Regions from separate parts of the Carnobacterium iners genome, predicted to be linked through region 1. Evidence: predicted binding sites of a transcription regulator. Region 1 holds the regulator's gene; the other holds the start of a gene.
What was found. Region 1 encodes LexA, which represses DNA repair genes until DNA is damaged. Its sites were predicted from a motif close to CNAACANNTGTTNG; they were not measured.
Positions count from the first base shown of each region.

Region 2: the regulator LexA is predicted to act here: its motif matches at 1,990-2,003, upstream of dnaB (replicative DNA helicase).

Region 1 covers NZ_FXBJ01000002.1:2,004,836-2,012,676, forward strand. Annotated here, with positions in the region: gene tkt (transketolase) at 1-1,457, opposite strand, end outside; gene B9Y54_RS09550 (DUF896 family protein) at 1,567-1,806, opposite strand; gene lexA (transcriptional repressor LexA) at 1,965-2,588, shown strand; gene B9Y54_RS09560 (adenine phosphoribosyltransferase) at 2,800-3,312, opposite strand; gene recJ (single-stranded-DNA-specific exonuclease RecJ) at 3,335-5,671, opposite strand; gene B9Y54_RS09570 (DegV family protein) at 5,779-6,645, opposite strand; gene B9Y54_RS09575 (DUF1836 domain-containing protein) at 6,665-7,249, opposite strand; gene B9Y54_RS09580 (LapA family protein) at 7,525-7,841, opposite strand, start outside.
Region 2 covers NZ_FXBJ01000002.1:601,972-609,812, reverse strand. Annotated here, with positions in the region: gene B9Y54_RS03160 (DHH family phosphoesterase) at 1-1,468, shown strand, start outside; gene rplI (50S ribosomal protein L9) at 1,471-1,923, shown strand; gene dnaB (replicative DNA helicase) at 2,104-3,489, shown strand; gene B9Y54_RS03145 (adenylosuccinate synthase) at 3,678-4,970, shown strand; gene B9Y54_RS03140 (alpha-amylase) at 5,301-6,761, shown strand; gene B9Y54_RS03135 (YtxH domain-containing protein) at 6,812-7,216, opposite strand; gene B9Y54_RS03130 (DUF948 domain-containing protein) at 7,312-7,695, opposite strand.

The DNA of each region.
Region 1 (7,841 bases):
GACATACCACGTAAACTTGATAGATGTTCTACAGGTTCATGTGTTGGTCCATCTTCTCCGACTGCAACAGAATCATGTGTAAAGACATACGTTACAGGCAAATTAGAAATAGCTGCTAAACGAATAGCTGCTCTCAAATAATCTGTAAAGACAAAGAATGTTCCCACATAAGTTTTTGAACCACCATGTAAAGCTATTCCGTTTGCTGCAGCTGTCATAGCAAATTCACGCACGCCATACCAAATGTTTCTTCCTTCGTATTGGCCAGGTTGGAAGTCTTTTTCAATAGCTACCATTGTATTATTCGAAGAAGATAAATCTGCAGATCCGCCCCAGAAAGCAGGAACAGTCTTAGAAATAGCATTTAATACTTGACTGCTCGTAACTCTTGATGCTAAAGCAGGATCTCCCTCTGAAAAACTTGGCAATTCGCTATCCCAATCTTTTGGAAGTTCGTTATTCATAGCTTGTTCAAATTGTTCTGCTAATTCAGGATACGCCTTACGGTAATCATTAAATAGTGCATTCCACTCTTTTTCTGAATGTGCGCCTTTTTTGATCATGTCTTCTTCAAAACGGTCGCTTACTTCTTCTGGAACAAAGAAATCTTTCCCTTCCCATCCGTAAGCTTTTTTAGCAGCTTCAATGCCTTCTGGGCCTAGTGGAGCGCCATGAACTTTATGAGTTCCTTCATTTGGTGCGCCAAAACCAATAATTGTTTTTACTTCAATAATAGTTGGTTTCGTTGTTTCAGCTTTTGCGGTTTCAATTGCAGCATTAATTTCTTCGATATCATTGCCATCTTTTACTAAGATATGTTGCCAATTATAGGCTTCAAATCGTTGCCCTACATTTTCAGTAAACGCTTTTGATGTTGGTCCATCTAAAGAAATATCGTTTGAATCATACAACATAATTAATTTATCCAGTTTTAAATGACCTGCTAAACTAGCCGCTTCAGATGAAACCCCTTCCATTAAATCGCCGTCTCCGCACAATGCGTATGTGTAATGGTCTACAACTGCAAAATTTTCTTTATTATAAGTTGCTGCTAAATGTGTTTCTGCCATTGCCATACCCACTGCGTTCGCTATTCCTTGGCCTAATGGACCTGTTGTAGCTTCAACACCGTCTGTGAAGTTTACTTCTGGATGTCCTGGAGTTTTACTATTCCATTGACGGAAATTTTTCAAATCCTCAATTGAAACATTGTAACCTGCAAGGTGCAATAAACTATAAAGCATAATAGAACCATGTCCTGCAGAAAGAACGAAACGATCACGATCTACCCATTTTGAATTTTTAGGATTTACTTTCAGATGCTTTGCCCAAAGTGTGTAAGCCATTGGTGCTGCTCCCATTGGTAATCCTGGATGTCCAGAATTAGCTTTTTGGACTCCTTCCATACTAAGTGTTCTAATCGTATTAATAGCTAATTGGTCAGTGTTGTCAAACAATTAAATCATCCTCTCAATTGTGTTAATTTCATTTTACTGTTTTTTAGCGTTCAAATCAACGTCTGAACGCTATTTAATAAAAATAAGTTTTTTAATGGATTCTCTAAATTTAGCGATTGTGCAGACCTTTTTCTTTTTGAATTTGTTTTAATTTATCTGGGGTCACGTCTGCACCATCTTCATCGACAACCTTTAATCCTTCAATATGATTGCGCATGCCCCCTCTAAAGGCTGCTAAATATGCTTCTCTTAGCTTTTTTTGTTCTGACTGCTCGGATAAGCTTAATCCTTCACTTTTAGCTTTTTTTGCTAGAGCGTTGATCCGCTCTATTCGTTCTTTAGATATCATCTTATTCACCTCATAATTCTTATTATTTAAACACTATACCAAAAAACTCTATTTTATGCATCAAAATCGGTTTATCTTAGCGAACATTTGTTTGATTCAGCTATTTATTTGTGTTATTCTAGAAAAGAAATAATAAAAGGAATGAGGTGTATTTAGTTATGCGCAAGACACCAGAATCAAGACAAATTGAAGTTTTGCAATATATTCATGATCAAGTAAAATTAAAAGGCTATCCGCCAACAGTACGTGAAATTGGAACAGCTGTTTCATTGTCTTCTACATCAACTGTACATGGACATTTATCTAGACTTGAAAAGAACGGTTTTATTCAAAGAGATCCTAGTAAGCCACGTGCAATTGAATTAACCTCTACTGGATTAACAAAATTAGGAATTCAACTAGAACAAATCCCTTTATTGGGAACAGTGGCAGCAGGTGAGCCTATCTTAGCTGTTGAAGAAGCTTCTGATTATTTTCCACTTCCCCCTAATCTAAAACAAGAGAGTGATACGTTATTTATGCTAACTATACGAGGAGAAAGTATGATCAATGCTGGTATCTTTGATGGTGACGAAGTCATCATTCGTAAACAATCTAGCGCAAATAATGGAGACATTGTCATCGCCTTAACAAGTGAAGACGAAGCTACTTGTAAAAGATTTTACCGTGAAGATAATTATTACCGCCTTCAGCCGGAAAACGATTCTATGAACGATATTTTACTAGATGAGGTTACTATTCTTGGTAAAGTTGTTAGTCTATATCGTAGTCACATCTTTTAATTTTTTTAAAAGTAAAAAAATAAGCTATTAATTTGATAGAGCTATCTAGCCATCTATTAGCAAACTAAATTTTTTATCTATAGATAAAAAAGACCGACCTTAAGATTAGAATTAAACTCTAATTTTAAGGTCGGTATCACTATAGATAAAAATTTTTTTGCTTTTTCCTGTCCTTAACTAGACTAGTCAAAAATAAATTTACTCATTATCATTAGTATTCCATTAACGCTAAAATATCGTAACCTTCGATTTTATTGCGGCCTTTTAGCTCACTTAACTCAACCAAGAAAGCTGTTCCAACAACTTCTCCACCTAATTGTTCAATTAGTTTAATCGTTGCTGCAATCGTTCCACCTGTAGCTAACAAGTCGTCGCAAACAAGTACCTTTTGACCAGGTTTAATAGCATCTTTATGAATTTGTAAAATGTCATTTCCATACTCTAAACCGTAGCTAACTTCTACCGTTTCACGCGGTAATTTACCTTTTTTTCGAGCAGGAGCAAAACCTATTCCTAACTCGTAAGCTACTGGGCACCCCACAATAAATCCTCGTGCCTCAGGTCCTACAATCATATCTACACCTTTATCTTTTGCATATTTAACAATTTCATTTGTTGCAAATCGGTAAGCCTCACCGTCAGCCATCAAAGGAGATATATCGCGAAAAATAATTCCTTCTTCTGGAAAATCAGGTACATCAGCTATATAATTTTTTAAATCCATTCCATTTTCCTCCGTTTCAATTCTACAGTTCTTTATTTAATTGACTTTTAATCCAGCTTTCAAGCTCTGCAAAGCGACTGTAGATCAGGGCTTCTTCTGCGGCAAATTTCCCCAGTCGTTTTTGATAAACTTTTGTATCTATTAATCCTATTTTTTTTACATTTGGCACACTATTCATAATACCATCTTGTATTGTAACAAAATCTACTTCAAAAAACACGTTGATTATAAAAATTAATGTGTTTTCCTTTAATTTTAAATGACTAGATAAATTTTTAATTTTATGTCTAACATCAATATTCTTATGCGTTGCAATATATTTAAAGACTTGTGAAAATTGCATTCGGCTTGGCATACCCTCTAAATAGATGCTTTCTCGATTAAAGAAGCTCACGTAAATACTAGATGGCTTGCTATTATTTAGTAGCTCACTTAATAAATCTAAATGATTTGGACAATCAACTAAAACTAATTTACTTGATTTCATGGTCATCTGCTCAATATCTTTTGGGTTTGTTATCAAATAAGAATAAGCGTTTTTGGGCACATTTCCTTGGTATTCTTTGTAATTTTTCTCGTTAAAAAAGATATAGTCAGCCATTGGTAATTGCCAGATGCTTGTTGCTATTCTAGTGCTTCTTAGATCAAATAGTTGTGTGCCTTTGACTACCAAGTCCCCTAGCATCAACTGAGGCTTACGTAAACTATTCCACTCATTAATATTAAGTTTACCGATAACAGACACTTGGGCTTGTGCTCCTATATTTTCTGCCATCGTTCCCAAATGAAATCCTATTGCATCTAAGACTGAATCACCTTCGAGTAACTTCAACTTCAAATGAGTTTTTTCACTTCCAATTCTTTTAATTTCTTGAACTTGAACTTGTTCGAAAAGAAATGTTGGTTTTGGATTATCTGTACCAAATGGGGCCAGTTTTTGTAACTCTTCAATCGCCTTTACAGTCACCTCTTCAATATGCAACTTTTCATCAATAACAAAAGCTTCTTCTAGTTTGTTATTTCCTGCTTTTTGTTGTAAAAATGCATTTAACTCTGTTCTCATTGCCGTTATATTTTCAATTGGGAGAGTTAATCCAGCAGCCATTTGATGTCCACCAAATTTTGTTATCAAGTGCTCTGTATCTTCTAAAGCATGGTATAAGTGATAGGCCAAAGTACTTCTACCAGAACCTTTTGCGTATCCCTTTTCTTGATCGATAGTAAGAATAATAGCTGGTTTTCCAGTTTTAGCTACTATTTTACTCGCTACGATTCCTAATACGCCTTCATGCCATCCTTGTTTTGCTAAAACATAAATACCTTGATTAGAATCTTCTAGGTCAATCATTTCTAAAGCTTCAGTTGTTATTTCAGTTACAATTGCCTGTCTTTCGCTATTTTTTTTATTAACCATTTCCGCTAACTTTGAGGCCTCTTCGTCATCAAAAGTTGTTAATAATTCAACAGCTGGAGCTGCATCCCCTAATCGTCCGACAGCATTCAGTCTTGGTGCCAACGTAAAGCCTATTGTTTCTTCGTCTGCCTCATTTTGCTTAATACTAGCAACTTTACATAAAGCCATCAAACCGATTCTTTGAGATTCTCTTAAGATTACCAGACCCTGCTTTACTAGCGCACGATTCTCACCAGTTAAACTAACTAAATCGGCAACAGTTCCAATCGCTACTAAATCAAGCATTTCTAAAGGTATTTCACCTAACAGAGCAGTGGCTAATTTGAAGGCTATACCTACACCTGCTAAGTCTTTAAAAGGATAATGTCCTTCTGGGTGTTTAGGGTGAATGATAGCATAAGCATCAGGCAAAGTACTTTGTAGTTCATGATGATCGGTTACAATCACATCAATTCCTAGTTCATTGGCTCTAGAAATTGCTTCATGTCCCGCTACACCATTATCACAGGTTAGAATTAAACCTGTTCCTTCTGAAATTAATTTTTCAAAAACGGTTGTATTAGGTCCGTAACCATCAGTAAAACGATTAGGAATATAGTAGTTAACATCTCCCCCAATCATCTCAATTGCTTCTTTCAAAACAGCTGTACTCGTAATTCCATCCGCGTCATAATCACCGTAAACAGTAATTAACTCACTTTTTTCAATTGCTTCCATCACACGAGAAACAGCCTTATCCATATCCTTCAAAAGATAGGGATCATGGATCCATGTATCATCTGGATTCATAAAATTTTGGACTTTTTCTACAGAGTTTAATCCTCTTTGTAAACAAAGTGATACAAAGAGTGGTGTGTAACTAGTTTCAAGTTCTTTTTTTTCTTCTTTATCTATACTATCGAATGGTATCTTTTTTACTTTCCACTTATCTTCTGTCGTTAACAAATTGTTTCACTCCCAACTTCAATAGTATACCAAAAATCACTAAAAAAAGAATGGACAACGAAAAAACTTTCCTATGAGAGTCAGGAAAGTTTTTTCATTATTTACCTTTAAGAGTCTGTAATAATAATTCCAATTCCAATTAGACCAGGACCGGTATGAACACCTAAAGCCGGACTAACCTCGCCTTCAAAAATAGCTTCAGCTAACGGTAATTTTTCTTTAAGGACTGAACGAATCTCTTCTACTTGTGCTAGTGCTGTTTTTCCACCATACGCAATTGCTAAGTTATAGTTTTTAGCATTTCCAGCAAAATCGACAGCTAAATCAATTGCTTTTTGAACACTTTTTTTATTACCTCTTATTTTTGCAACCGTATCGTAAACGCCATCTTCATTACAAGTGATGATAGGTTTTAAATTAAGCATATTTCCTAAAATAGAAGCTACTAGACCAATACGTCCACCTTTTTGTAAATACTCAAGAGTTGGAACGTGGAAAAATATTTTTGATCTCGATACATCTTCTTCTAATTTTGTTTTAATCGTATTCCAGTCTAAGCCAGCCTCTACATATTTATAAGCCTGAACAGCAATTAGACCACTACCTATACCAATATTTTTTGAGTCTATTGTCAAAATATCCATATCAGAAAAGTTTTCAGATATGACTCTGACCATATTATTTGTTCCACTCAATCCACTCGAGATAGTAACACAGATTACTTTTTTAAATCCCTCATCTTGCATCTTTTTAAAAATTTCTGAAATTACTTCTCCACTAGGAAGCGATGTCGTAGGAATTTCATCTTGTAGGCGATCATAAACATCTTGAGCAGTAATGTTTACATTATCGATAAATTCTTCATCTTTATAAATAATTTTAAGTGGAATTACATTCATATTCCCTTGTTCAACATATTCTTTAGGGACGTTAGATCCTGAGTCAACTAGGTATGCAACTTTTTCTTTATTCATTTTTATTTCCCCCACTATTCTATTTTTTTTTGTTTTTTTCTACTTGAGATTTATCCGTTTTATTTTTTTTGACTAAGGCTAAAACTTTTTGAGTTGTAATTTTTGATGCTACTGCTATACACGAAGTACGAACAACTAAAATTTCTATTTCAGTATTATTAGGTAATAAAGGCAGAGGTTGGTTTTTATCGATTTCTATATGTGAAGCAATGGCACTCAAAGCATCTTCTTGTTCGGTACAAAACAAATCATAAGCCTCTCTAATACCACTTACTGAAGCCTGATAAAGAATGCCTTCTTTTACTTCAGATATGGTTAAAACTTGCTTTAATACAGATATAGCAATAAGGTAAGCTAGGTGTTTCTTATTGTACCTTTTTTTTACTGGAGCGGGTATTAAATCTAGCTTGACATAATTATTTACCATAGAAGCTGTGATAATTTTACTTTGCTTATCTTCTTTAAGTACGTAAAGATAGTTGTCTATTAAGTTTAATACTTGATCCATATACAAATCAAAATCTGGTAGCTCTTCCCAACGTGGAAAATGAAATTCTGCTATTTCTTTTGTCCAATCAAAGAGTTCTCTTTCTAAATCATTCAATTCCTCACCTATTTTCTTTAACTAAATTTCAACTAATATTAAAAATATCTTACCATATATATCGTAACTAGACAAACTAGTTTTAACAACTAGGTAAGTAAAAACTCTAATCTCATAGTTAATTTTTCTGTCTAAATTCTTCCTACATAAATCATAAAACTATTTAATCTCAAAAACAAGCTAGGTTTCTTCCTAAAAAAGAGGCTACGCGAATCACTATTCACGGCGCCTCAAAATATATAATTGACTATTTCACCCTAAAAAGTAAGTTAAACTTATCTTTCATTTAAGATAGAATCCATATTCTTACTCTGGGTCATTCGATCTATTAATTCTTTTTCTAAACTGTTAATCTTATTTGTCTTATTTGTTAGTTCTTCATCTTTTTGGCTAAGTTCTTGTTCATATTCAACTCTTTGTTGTTCTAGTTCTGTTTGTTTTATTTCATTTGCTTTTGATAATTCAGTTTCATAGTTTTTTATCTGTTTTTTTGTCTTAAAAGCTGTACTTGTGGCAATCAAAACCGTAACAAGCGCTCCAATAAAAAGGGAACCTAAAATAATCATAATTAATGGCCACGAAACCAATGTAA
Region 2 (7,841 bases), 1.4 Mb from region 1:
AGTGAAATACGAAGACGAAAAAATTGCGATTGGAAATATTTTTGTAGATAATCATGATGAAATTATTCAAGGGATGAATGATCGAAGTATTTCTAATTTGAATAATTTTGTTACAACAGAATTATCTAATTGGGCAAAAGAACACCATATTTATTTAAAAAGAGTATCGGAAGATCGCTTCATCGTTATGATGTACCAATGGTCTTTAGAAAAAATAGAAGAAGATAAATTTGCCATTATTGATCGAATCAGAGAAAGAACTTCTAAACAAAATTTTCCATTAACATTAAGCATTGGATTAGCTTATGACAACAATGACTTGAGTCTCTTAGCTAAGCAAGCTCAAATTAATCTTGATTTAGCATTAGGAAGAGGTGGAGATCAAGTTGTTGTCAAATCATCGAGCGGTGAGCCACGTTATTATGGCGGTAAGACAAACCCAATGGAAAAAAGAACGCGTGTTCGTTCCAGGATAATTAGTCAAGCTCTACAAGAATTGATGAAACAAGCAGATCAGATTTTTATTATAGGACATAGTTATCCTGATATGGATGCTATAGGATCTGCACTGGGTGTTCGAAGAATCGCTGAGATGAATAACAAAGAGGCGTGGATTATTATAGATCCGGATAATCTTAGTAAAGATATTACTCAATTAGTTGCAGAAGTAGAAAAAGATAATTCTATTAGTCGTTATATTATCACACCTGAGATTGCTGAGGAAATGATTACTTCTACTACTTTACTAGTGATGGTAGATCACCATCGGCCTTCACTTTCTATAGCACCCAAACTAGTTAATCAAATCAATGACATCGTTATTATCGACCATCATCGAAGAAGTGAAGAGTTTCCAGAAAAACCGGTATTAGTTTATATTGAGCCCTATGCTTCTTCAACTGCTGAATTGGTTACAGAACTATTCGAATACCAACCAAATGAATCAGAATCGATTAATAAGATTGAAGCAACAGCTATGCTAGGTGGTATTATAGTCGATACTAAAAGTTTCTCTTTACGTACAGGCTCTCGTACATTTGATGCAGCCAGTTATCTAAGATCTTGTGGAGCTGACGCTGTTTTAATTCAGCGATTCTTAAAAGAAGATAAAGATACTTATTTACTTCGTAGCCATTTAATTAAAACAATCGAATTCATTAGTGATAAAATGGCTGTTACCGTTGGCGAAGAAGATAAGATTTATGATACAGTAGTAGCGGCACAAACAGCAGACACTATGTTAGGAATGACAGACGTCGATGCTGCTTTTGTCATCACAAAACGTTCAGATGGAAAAGTAGGAATCAGTGCACGAAGTTTAGGTGAAATAAATGTTCAAATTATTATGGAAGAATTGGGTGGCGGCGGTCACTTATCAAACGCAGCTACGCAAATAGAAAATTGCACTATTGCACAAGCAAAAGAAAATTTGCGTATAGTAGTGGCTAAACAAGATGAGGAGGAATGAAAATGAAAGTTATTTTATTAAAAGATGTAAAAGGTAAAGGTAAAAAAGGAGAAGTTAAAAATGTAGCTGATGGATATGCACATAACTTCTTAATTAAAAATGGATTAGCTAAAGAAGCAACCACAGGTTCTTTAAGCGAATTAAAAGGTAAAATTCATGCTGAAGAAAAACAACAAGCAGAAATAAAGCAAGAAGCACAAGAAATAAAAGAATTATTAGAAAGAGAATCTAATGCACTAGTAATAAAGTCTAAAGCAGCTGAGGATGGTCGATTATTTGGTTCAATTACAACCAAACAAATTTCAGCAGCAGCTCAAAAACAATTAGGAATAAAATTAGATAAACGTAAAATTGAATTAAATATTCCTATTCGCACAGTTACATCAATGAAAGTAGACGTTAAAGTCCATCCTGAAGTTGTTGCGACAATGACAGTAAACGTATTACCTGAATAAAAACGATTTACTGAAATGTTTAATCAGAGAAAAAGCTGATTAAACATTTTTTAATGCAATAAAAAAAGAACAAATGTTCGTATTATTTGATTGTATTTATTAAAGGACTAAGGTAAAATAAGGAGAATAATCCGTTAAAAATAGTAGAATGAAATTGTACTATTGAAAGGAAGAGGAAAATTGGCAAATGAAGCTTTTCAGGACCGCTTACCACCTCAGAGTATCGAAGCTGAACAAGCTGTATTAGGCTCTGTTTTCTTAGATCCTGATACGGTTGTAGGGGCATTAGAATTTATTGAAGCAAAAGATTTTTATCGACGCGGGCACCAACTTATATTTCAAACAATGTTGGATTTAAATAACAATAATGAAGCTATTGATATTGTAACCATTACAAATGCACTGGCATCTAAAAATCAATTAGAAGATGTTGGTGGAATGGCTTACTTAGCTGAACTAGCTATCATAGTTCCAACTGCTGCCAATATGGAGCATTATGCTAAGATTGTTGAGCAAAAATCTATTTTAAGAAATTTAATTCGAACAGCCACAGAAATCGTTGCAAAAGGATATGATGAAGGAGAAGAGCTTGCATCTATTTTAGATGAAGCAGAGCGTAATATATTAGAAGTTTCCGAAAAGCGTAGCAGGAGCGGTTTTTTGTCTATTTCAGAAGTCTTGAACACTTCTATTGCACGAATTGATGAATTGTACCAAAACGATGAAGAAATTACGGGGTTACCGACAGGTTATAAAGCACTAGATAAGATGACGGCAGGACTTCAAAAAGAAGAACTAATTATTTTAGCTGCTAGACCAGCTGTTGGTAAAACGGCTTTTGCTTTAAACATTGCTCAGAATGTTGGAACAAAGACAGATAAAACAGTTGCTATATTTAGTTTAGAAATGGGTGCAGAGTCACTTGTTAATCGAATGCTTTGCGCTGAAGGAAGTATTGATGCTAGTAATTTACGGACCGGTAATCTCTCCGAAGAGGAATGGCAAAATCTAATTGTAGCGATGGGTAGTCTATCTAAAGCGAGTATTTATATAGATGACACACCAGGAATTAGAGTTGCTGAAATCAGAGCAAAATGTCGTCGATTGAAACAAGAAAAAGGCGAATTAGGTCTTATTTTAATTGATTATTTGCAGCTCATTGAAGGAACTGGTAGAGAGAGCCGTCAACAGGAAGTCTCTGAAATTTCACGGCAATTAAAGAAATTAGCTAAAGAATTGGATGTACCTGTTATGGCATTATCCCAATTGTCACGTGGAGTAGAGCAACGACAAGATAAACGTCCAGTATTGAGTGATATTCGTGAGTCTGGTTCTATCGAGCAAGACGCGGATATTGTTGCTTTTCTTTATCGAGATGACTATTACGATCGTGAAGACGGCGATGAAGAAAAAGACTCAGATATGGCTGGTCAAGAAAATATTATAGAAGTCATTATTGAGAAAAATAGAAGTGGGGCACGTGGGACCGTTAAACTTTTATTTATTAAGGAATACAATAAATTTTCATCCCTATCTTATTTCCCAGATGATATACCCCAAAGATAAAAAATAAGGTTAAAGACGATATCGTTCGTTTTTAACTTTATTTTTTATAGATAAAATACTAATCATTCGCTTATATGATGATAATCCGTTTTTTTAATAAGGAATATTCGGATTTTGATTGAATTTTTTTAAGAATACTGATAAACTAATCGAGTGTTTTATAAAATAAAAATAAACGAGGTGTTTTGATGTCTTCAGTAGTAGTAGTTGGTACGCAATGGGGCGATGAAGGAAAAGGTAAAATTACAGATTTTTTAAGTGAAAAAGCAGAAATTATTGCACGTTATCAAGGAGGAGACAATGCAGGACATACGATTAAGTTTGATGGTAAGACGTTTAAACTTCATTTAATTCCATCTGGCATATTTGCTTCTAAAAAAATAAGCGTTATTGGAAATGGTGTCGTTATTAATCCTAAAGCTCTTATTAAAGAACTGGCTTATCTACATGAAAATGGAGTAAGTACAGATAATTTGCGTATTTCTGATCGAGCTCATGTTATCCTACCTTATCATATTCAATTAGATCAATTACAAGAAGATTCAAAAGGCGATCAAAAAATCGGGACAACCATTAAAGGAATTGGACCTGCTTATATGGATAAAGCTGCCAGAGTAGGGATTAGAATCGCAGATTTACTAGACAAAGAAATTTTTGAAGAACGTTTACGTATTAATCTAGAAGAAAAGAACCAATTATTCACAAAAATATTTGATTCAAAGCCAGTTGAATTTTCAGATGTTTTCGAAGAATATTATCAATACGGTCAAGAAATAAAGCACTATATCTGTGATACTTCAGTTATTTTAAATGAAGCATTAGATGATAATAAACGTGTATTATTTGAGGGCGCCCAAGGAGTTATGCTTGATATTGACCAGGGGACATATCCCTTTGTGACATCCTCTAACCCTGTAGCTGGAGGAGTGACGATTGGAAGTGGCGTAGGTCCATCCAAAATAGATAAAGTAGTTGGAGTATGCAAAGCGTATACTTCTCGTGTTGGGGACGGTCCTTTTCCAACAGAGCTACAAAATGAAATCGGGCAGCGTATCCGTGACGTTGGAAAAGAATACGGAACAACAACTGGTCGTCCACGTCGTATTGGTTGGTTAGATACTGTCGTTATGCGCCACTCTAAGCGTGTATCAGGAATTACCAACCTTTCACTAAACTCAATTGATGTTTTAAGTGGATTAGAAACAGTTAAAATATGTACAGCTTACGAGAGAAATGGCAAACATATTTTGCACTACCCAGCAAGCTTAAAAGAATTAGCAGAGTGCCAACCAGTATACGAAGAATTACCTGGTTGGAGTGAAGACATTACAGGTTGTAAAACCTTAGAAGAACTACCCATTCAAGCACGACAGTACGTTCAACGTGTTTCTGAATTAATTGGAGTACCTCTCCTAACTTTCTCAGTAGGTCCAGATCGTGAACAAACAAATGTGCTAGAAGATATTTGGACACAACTTTAATCATTATCAAGTCATCAAAACAAGAAAACTTATTAGCTTTTTCATGGCTAATAGGTTTTCTTATTTTATTTTTCTTGAAGATTTACTTTTAAAATTTACGTTTTGAAATAGATAAGAAAAACACTAGAGAATAAAAAATATAAAGTCTATTAATAATATGGACTAGTGTAGAATGTATCATTAAATAATAGTATAAAAAGAGTGAATTCGAATAAACTAAGAATCGATTTCAACATTTTTTATTTTATGTACTTAAGTTAAAATTGCCAAAATTTCTTTTAAGCCTTATTATTTAGTCTAAGGAAAAATAACCTCAAGGGAGATGAAACGATGGAAAATGGTGTTATGATGCAATATTTTGAATGGTTTGTAGCAGACGATGGCAAACATTGGCAACGATTAAAAGATGATGCAAAACATTTGAGTGAAATAGGAGTAACCAGCGTCTGGATTCCACCTTGTTTTAAAGCAACAGGTACGAATGATGTTGGTTATGGTATTTATGATTTATATGATCTTGGAGAGTTTAAACAAAAAGAGGTTATTCGAACGAAGTATGGAGTAAAACAAGAATTAAAAGCAGCAATAGATGAGTTGCACAAATACGACATTCAAGTTTATGCAGATATTGTGTTAAATCATAAAGCTGGAGCAGATGAAACAGAAAAATTTTTAGCTATTGAAGTAGATCCTGATGATCGCAATAAAATAGTTAGTGATGCTTACGAAATTACGGGGTGGACTAAATTCACTTATCCTGGCAGAAAAAATACTTACTCAAAATTTAAATGGTCATGGGAACATTTTACAGGAATTGATTACAATCAAGCTAACGGTAAGGAAGCTATTTACCTTATCCAAGGAGAGAACAAGAGTTGGGCAGATGATAGCAAAGTAAATGATGAACATGGAAATTATGATTATTTAATGTACGCTGATATTGACTATAGCCATCCAGATGTAATTGAAGAAACAAAGAATTGGGCTAAATGGTTTGTAGAAGAGACAGGGGTAGACGGCTTCAGATTAGACGCTATTAAACATATTAATGAGGACTTTATTTTTGACTTAGTTAAAACAATACGCAACAAATTTGGCGAACAATTTTATATAGTTGGAGAGTATTGGGGAAATGATTATGACGAAATGGAAAATTATTTAGAAGCAGGAGACTTTAATCTAGATTTAGTTGATGTAAGTTTGCATACAAATTTTGAACAAGCATCAAAATCTGGAAATGATTACGACTTGCGTAAGCTATTTGATGAAACGCTGATGCAAAAAAACGATCCTCATTCAGTTACGTTTGTTGACAATCACGACTCTCAACCAGGTCAATCACTGGAATCATTTGTTGAGCCATGGTTTAAACCGATGGCCTATGGTTCAATTTTATTACGAGAAAAAGGCTATCCTTGTATTTTTTATGGTGATTATTATGGTATTCAAGGAGATAACCCAATTGAACCTCAAAGAGAAACAATTGACCAACTCCTTTATATCCGAGCTAACTATGCGTATGGAGAGCAAGTTGATTATTTAGATCATGCTAATTGTATTGGTTGGACTCGATTTGGCAATGAAGATAACCCACATGGTTGTGCGGTAATTCTTTCTAATTCAGAAAAAGGATACAAAAATATGTACGTTGGTGAAGAACAATCTGGAGAGATATTCGTAGACTATTTAAAAAATAGTCAAGATTTTGTAACGATTGACGAGAATGGATGGGGCCAGTTTATTGTTGAGGCTGGTTCATTGTCTGTCTGGGTGAAAAAAAATACTGAATAAAAAAAGTTTCTCTGCATTTTTAAGCAGAGAAACTTTTTTATTCAAATAAATTAAAATTGTCCACGGTGATCATTTATTTTTAAATCATTATGAGCAGTTAATTCTTCTACTGTTGACTCATCAAGAGGAGCTTCATCTTGAATAGCCATTGGATCTAGTTCGATAGCCGATTCATTTGAAAAATTTGCGGTTATATCTAAATCATTTTCAATACTTTCGATAGTATCAGCTAAATCTTGGTTATCATCGTATATTTCTTCTTCAACTTCTTTATAAGCTACCTTTACTTCATCTACTAATTCATTTACTTTGTCCATTATCTGACTCTTCATAGACAGTGATTCTTCTTTTATATCATTACGTAATTCTTTACCAGATTTTGGAGCGAATAATAAAGCTGTTACAGCTGCTGCTGCTCCGAAAAACAAAGTACCCATAAAATTATTTTTTGACATGATGACATTCTCCTTTAGTTGAGTTAATTTATATAAATCTAAAAATAAATTTAGACTGTTTTTCTTTTTTCAACGAGTTTTTTAGCTGTTTTTTTTTAAATAGAAACAGAAGATGTATGTTGAGGTGATTTTTTGTTCGAAAAATTAAAAAATCCTGAAAATAAACTTTCGATTGAGTTTTTTAGTTCATCTAAAGCGTCTTGAAAATCAGCTGTCGTCTTAGAAAAATAATCAATTTTTTCCATTTTTATATTTAATTCTATAGACAATCCATTTACTCTTTGTGTTATCTGATCTAGTTTAGTTTTAATGGCATCTGTGTCCTTAGTAAAAAAATCTATTTTATCTTGGGCAGTAACAGTTGTTTTATCAATTTCTTTCATTAAATGAGAAACTTTTTTCAAAACATTCAAGCCGAATACGGTTAACACGATTAAAGCTAAAACAGCAATGATTAAGGCAATAATTCCACCAGTCATCTATTTTTCGAGCTCCTTTCTATTCTTGAAGATAATTTACGTCTTAAGATTACCATTAAATGAGTGAATATCCAAATAATATGTAATCATATCTGCTAGTCTAATTCATTTTTTTCTCAAGGAAGTTAAGGAATAAAAGCTGCATA